DNA from 2 places in the Sporosarcina sp. P26b genome. Region 1 is predicted to be linked to the other one. Evidence: predicted binding sites of a transcription regulator. Region 1 holds the regulator's gene; the other holds the start of a gene.
The links. The regulator LexA, encoded in region 1, represses DNA repair genes until DNA is damaged. The targets are predictions, from matches to a motif close to CGAACATATGTTCG.

Region 1 (3,438 bases):
GTGCTGCGCCCATCGGTAATCCTGGGTGACCTGAATTTGCTTTTTCAATCGCATCGATTGATAATGTTCGGATTGTTGTTATTGCCAGTTGATCGATTTTTTCGGTCATGCTGTACATCCTTTCCGTCCTGTCTCATATGAGTGTTTTATAGTACATATTCCTACTCTAGTGTAGTCAATTCCAACGCTAATTACAATATTAATCCTTTACCTATCATCAATTTAGCGGTTTTTGGTTCGCACGAGCTTGTTTGACTTTTTCAGGTGTTACATCATTTCCTTCTGGATCCAACACTTTGACCGATTCAATTGTCTCACGCATACTTGAACGGAATGTTTCTAAGTATTCTTTTCTTAGTTGCGTTTGTTCTTTGGCTTCTTCAATCGATAATCCTGTTGTTTTCTTTTTTTTCGCAAGTTCATTGATACGTTGTATTTTCTTTTCTGATAGCATTATTAAAAGCCTCCATAAATAAGTCGTTTAGTAAAATGTAAACAACCTGAAGGAAAAGTGCAACCTATTAGTGTTGCTGTGTTATAAACTCCCTATACCTTCTATGAACCGTCGCTTTGCTAACCGCATGACCTAACCCATTTAATACAGTTGCAATTTCTTCGTATGTTAGACCTTTGTTGCGTAGTGAAACAATTTCTTCTATTGGAACCTCAAGTCGCTCACGCCCTGGAGCTTGGTCGATATTACGTAAATTCTTCGAAGGGTCATACCCTTTGTCAACAGCACGTTTCATCCCTCTACGTATTTTTGCATTATGTAATTTCCGTTGATATTCTTCTACGATTGCAAGAATTTCAAGCAACATCGTATCCATTTCATTCAGTTCTATCGTACCGTTAGAATGATTGGTAATTACAGTAGTCTCACTTTTAGCAATCACATGTAAAATTGCGACCCTGGCATTGCCTCGTCCTAAACGTGTTTCGTCTTGAATGAACAGTGCATCGACTGTGCCATCTTGGATTTGATCTAACATAGATAAAAGACCTTCGCGATCCATGTCATAGCCACTTTGCCGATCTGTATAGATTCCAACACAATCATAAGACAACTCAGATGCTAATTTTTCAAGTTCTTCTTGTTGCCTAATAATAGATTGTTCTTGTGTCTCCTTTTCTGTACTCACACGGCAATAGATTACACATCTCTTTTCTGTCATCTGGATCCCTCTCCTACTTCAGCTACTCGGATATCTGTCTGTTTATCCATTTTAACAGGCACACGTAGTAATTCACCCGAAACGATTTGATCAGTAGGTAATTCATTTAATGAACGTACTTGTTCGATCCAGTGGCTAGTTGGTATATCTTCAGAGTAGTTGGACGCTAGCTGCCAAAGTGTATCTCCTTCATTAATAACGATTTCTATATAGTGATCTTCTTCAGCCATTTTATCGAACTGAACCCAAGCGAATGAAACACAAACAGCTAATAATACTGCAAAATAATAATTATTTTTGATAAATTCTTTAATATACTCCATCATAATTCCTCCTCTATTTCCTGCATTTAGAATACACGTTCGGAATGCTTGTTCTTAATTATAAGAGAACATACGATTCCATGTCAAGCAAAATTAGAACCTTTGTTTGATTAGTAGCCGAACACATGTTATACTATATTCAAAATAGTGGTTCAGTATTCCATTGCTCGTAAACTAGTAGAAGAGGTGAATCTGTTGAAGAAAATATCAAAAAGACAAGAAGAAATACTCGCTTTCATAAAAGATGAAGTTCGTTTAAAAGGCTATCCACCTTCCGTTCGTGAAATTGGAGAAGCTGTCGGACTGGCATCAAGTTCCACGGTTCACGGTCACTTATCAAGACTCGAGAGTAAAGGTTTCATACGCCGGGATCCAACTAAACCCCGCGCCATCGAGATCTTGGATCCAGAAGGATTGGATGAATTAAAAAGTGGTGTTATGCATGTACCATTAATCGGGAAAGTTACTGCTGGTAATCCAATCACAACAATTGAAAATATAGAAGAATACTTCCCATTACCAGATACGTTCGGTTCATCAGAAGATGAAATCTTCATGTTAGAAATTGTAGGAGATAGTATGATAGAAGCGGGAATTCTTAATGGAGACCGTGTAATTGTTAGACAAACACACTCTGCAAGTAATGGTGAAATTGTTGTTGCCATGACAGAGGAAGACGAAGCAACTGTTAAACGTTTCTTTAAAGAAAAAGACTATTTCCGGCTACAACCAGAAAACTCCTCCATGGAGCCGATCATTGTAGATAAGGTTTCTATATTAGGTAAAGTTGTTGGCGTATTCCGTATGATTCATTAATAAAAAAAGTGTATCGTGAAACCTAGAAGGTTTTCGATACACTTTTTATTTATACTAAGTTCTTTTCAAGCAACTGTTCCATAGAATCGAGAACAGCCGATTTTACATGTTCATATGTCAAACCACCTTGAATATATGCTGTGTAAGGTGGTCGAATCGGGCCGTCAGCTGTTAATTCAATACTGGACCCCTGAATGAATGTACCCGCTGCCATGATGACGTCATCAGCATAACCGGGCATATATGAAGGCTCCGGAGCGTACTGGGCATTGATTGGGGAATTTTGCTGGATCATCTGACAAAATGCAATCATTTGTTCCGAGTTCAAGAAATTAACTGATTGGATTAAATCCGTACGACGCTCACTGTAATGCGGTGTCGTGTCCATACCGAAACTGCCAAAAAATGCAGATGTGAAAAGTGCGCCTTTGACTGCCTGGCTTACTACATGCGGCGCTAAGAAGAATCCTTGATACATCTCCAGTAACGTGTCGAGTGACGCCCCTGCTTCGGCTCCAAGGCCTGGTGACGTCATACGATATGCACACTTCTCAACCAAGTCCTTATTGCCCGCTATATAACCACCTGTTCTTGCTAATCCGCCACCTGGATTCTTAATAAGTGAACCTGCCATTAAATCAGCTCCAACTTCAACAGGCTCTTTCATTTCAACAAATTCTCCGTAGCAATTATCTACAAAAATCACGACATCTTCCTTCATTTTACGTACTTCCTTAATTATCGCTTCTATTTCATGGATTCTGAATGACGGATTGCTTGAATATCCTTTTGAGCGTTGAATGGCAACAATCTTCGTCTTAGAGGAAATAGCTTCTTTTGCTTTTGCGTAATCAACAGATCCATCTTCTTTCAAATCGATATGCTGATAGGATATTTGAAAGTCTTCCAATGAACCTGTATCTTTGCCGTTCCCCGAAATAATGGATTCTAATGTATCGTATGGCTTACCTGTTATGTAAAGCAATTCATCGCCTGGACGTAATATTCCAAACAAGCTGATTGTAATAGCGTGTGTGCCGGAAATAATCTGATTTCTTACGAGACAGTCTTCCGCCCCGAATACATCCGAATAGACTTGTTCCAACACATCACGGCCGCTATCA
Region 2 (3,438 bases), on a different contig from region 1:
CAGTGTCGTAATCAATACTCGTTCATTTCGCTCGATTCGAAGGTTGATTTCATCCAGTAAATCATCAATCTGTCCTTCAATCGGTCGGACTTCAATGATAGGATCAAGTAATCCTGTTGGACGAATAATCTGTTCAATCATTTTATCTGTATGCTCTATTTCATATGGTCCTGGGGTTGCAGAAATATACATCGCTTGTTTAACATGTTTTTCAAATTCCTCAAACATTAATGGGCGGTTATCCAAAGCCGATGGTAAACGGAAACCGTGTTCCACCAAAACTTTTTTACGCGCTTGGTCTCCGTTGTACATACCGCGGATTTGCGGCAAGGAGACGTGGCTTTCATCTACGACGATCAAGAAGTCGTCAGGGAAATAATCCAGAAGTGTATAAGGGGTTGCGCCTGCTTCACGCAATGTTAAATGTCTAGAATAGTTTTCAATACCCGAACAGAAGCCCATCTCGCGCATCATTTCCAAATCATAGCGCGTCCGTTGCTCTAGGCGCTGCGCTTCCAATAACTTATCGTTATCACGTAAATATTTAAGCTGCTCTTCCAACTCGATTTCAATATTTTCAATCGCTTTTAATAACTTCTCTTCGCGCGTGACGAAGTGGGATCCTGGGAAAATAGCGACATGATCACGATCGCCGATGACTTCACCTGTTAAGGCATCCACTTCACGGATCCTTTCGATTTCATCACCAAAGAATTCAAGACGTATACAACGCTCATCGCGTGCTACCGGGAAGACCTCGACTACATCCCCTCTGACACGGAATGTACCACGTGTGAAATTGATATCATTGCGTTCGTACTGAATGTCCACTAGTGTGCGCAACAATTGATTACGCGGTATTTCCATCCCTTTACGTAATGAAAAGACCATGTCATTATATTCTTCTGGAGAACCGAGACCGTAAATACACGATACGGATGCAACAATAAGTACGTCATTTCGTTCGAATAAAGCACTAGTCGCTGAGTGACGAAGTTTATCGATTTCATCATTGATTGACGAATCCTTCTCAATGAATGTATCTGTCTGCGGAACATATGCTTCCGGTTGATAAAAGTCATAGAAGCTGACAAAGTATTCTACTGCATTATCTGGAAAAAACTCTTTGAACTCGCTATATAATTGGCCAGCCAACGTTTTATTGTGAGCAATGACCAGTGTAGGTTTATTAATTTCTGTCAGTACATTGGAAACCGTAAATGTTTTACCTGTTCCTGTTGCACCGAGCAATGTTTGATGTTTCTTACCTTCTTTTATGCCATTAACAAGGCTAGCGATCGCTTTTGGCTGATCTCCTTGCGGCGTATATGGTGCCTGCAATTGAAATGTTTCGTTCAAATGGTTCCACTCCTCTTCTTAAACACCTGTCCTTCTATTTTACCACACCTCGTGTTTTTTCTAAAGAAATAACGAACGTACGTTTTAAGCTAACTCTCTATGTACTTTATTGTACCCTTGTACTTTGTGAAAGAAACTTACAGCTATGACATTCTCTACAATAAAAAAACACTGCCAGGATTTCGCCCTAGCAGTGCCTATGAATACATTATTTTGTTTTAAGTTCATATCCTTGTTCTTGTGAAATATCGAGTAATTGTTGTGTATACAGGTCGAATGCGTCTTTGTCATTTTGATCTAGCGCTTCATCAATCAAGGTCATGATACGCGCTTGCGTTTGTTCCCAATGAATGTGTTGTAGAAACAGATCCCAATAGATTTCATTCAGCAGCTTTTCCGCTTGGAGAGAAGTACTGTTGTTACCTACCGCTTTCAAAAATTCAGCATATGAGTTGTTATTATTCATCTCTCTCACCCCTGATACCTTTTAGTAATTATATATGCAGTAGAATATGAATTGCAACCTTTAATCTTACTATTCGAACTTTTGAATTACTTTCGCATAAATAGAAGAAAATTGACTAGGTACATATATTCAGATAATTCCGTCATAAAATGAATAATTACTTGAGAACCGTTGACTTCCGTTCCAGACGGAAGCGTTCCGCGGGAGTCGCTGTCTGAAACGAAAATCACCTAAATGTTAACTTCTCTATGATCTATCATCATATCTCTCTCACTTGTTCTTTCGTTAATCGAATCGTTGCTTCTCCGACAATTAATGCAACCACCGCAATCAAGACGGGTGTAACACTTAAGCCATATAACGGCAAGGCCGCCAATAATAGAATAATCGCTTGTAGCCAAATCAATTTTCTTACTAACGAACGAACCGCTTTGATTTGCGATTTTTCCTGCATTTCAGGAAACAGCTGATCCATCGTGAATTCGACTCCGCCTTCGAGTGCCAAAATCAACTGAACGGCAGTCGCAAAGGCTAACGCTCCTACAAATATGAATGACACAATTGGCAATGGTATTAAAAACGCGCCCAATGCAGATAATGCCGTCAATCTTACCCACAACCAAAATGTATCATCTGTACGAATGAATGTCCGGACCACTAAATAACTCTGCACATCTCTACGCTTAAACGTGGAACGTTTCATTGCAAATTTCAACCAGCTACGCTTACTCACCGATCCAACCAAATGTGGTACTTCCGTAAAATAATTCGCGAATCGATAAAACCGCATCATACGATTTTGTTCCAATTCAATAAACTGCTCATAGGGGAACGGATAGTGTGCTGCTTTTTTATCCCAATACTTCGCATAGAGCATGGCGATCAAAATTCCAATGAAGATTGCCACTGGGCTCCATGTCAGTGCGAATTGAATCGTTAAAAATGTTAGAACTAGTCGAACAACACGATCGGGCCATACGAAATCATGATTGGCGATCCGAACGCTATATTCAGTCGCTACAAACAGTCCTTTAAAAGCGATGATCACTAACATGATTAACATATAATCCGTTCCAGTTCCCACTTCTGTCGCCTTTAATAAAGGCAACGCGACGACCATGGCGATTAGCGGCAATGGCAGTTGGGAAAATGTCGACCAAGTTTTCGAACGTTTCATATAGTTCGGCAATTGATTTTCCAATGGCAAGAAAAATACAATGTCTGCCGGCTTAAGCAAAGTAGTCGGCGCCGCCTTCATTAATAATAGTGCAATGACAACGGATATGATAAAGGCAGACGGGAATGTAACCGGTACTCCCTTCAACCATTCACTGTACGCATAGCCCCCTGCCCCAATTGCGAACATGAAGACGATGGCCAAATGTCCTGTGAATACATAGCGCATATATTTCTGTAATTCATTGACATAATGGAAGAACCGCTGTCCCCAAATCTCATGCATGTTGTTCATGATCGGTTTCCTCAGTCATAGCAATATATAAATCATCCAGTGTGGCATCCGGTCGTCCGAACGCCTTGCGCAAGTCGTCCATCGTACCATTCGCACGCACCCGTCCTTCGTGCAACAGGATAATACGATCACAATATTTTTC

Region 2: the regulator LexA is predicted to act here: its motif matches at 1,432-1,445, upstream of uvrB (excinuclease ABC subunit UvrB).

What each region holds. Positions count from the first base shown of each region.
Region 1 covers NZ_PDYW01000002.1:282,185-285,622, reverse strand. The annotation lists gene tkt (transketolase) at 1-109, opposite strand, end outside; gene CSV69_RS03335 (DUF896 domain-containing protein) at 218-454, opposite strand; gene CSV69_RS03330 (YneB family resolvase-like protein) at 522-1,175, opposite strand; gene yneA (cell division suppressor protein YneA) at 1,172-1,498, opposite strand; gene lexA (transcriptional repressor LexA) at 1,694-2,314, shown strand; gene CSV69_RS03315 (methionine gamma-lyase family protein) at 2,364-3,438, opposite strand, start outside.
Region 2 covers NZ_PDYW01000032.1:16,671-20,108, forward strand. The annotation lists gene uvrB (excinuclease ABC subunit UvrB) at 1-1,359, opposite strand, end outside; gene CSV69_RS15235 (IDEAL domain-containing protein) at 1,568-1,825, opposite strand; gene CSV69_RS15240 (ABC transporter permease) at 2,085-3,296, opposite strand; gene CSV69_RS15245 (ABC transporter ATP-binding protein) at 3,280-3,438, opposite strand, start outside.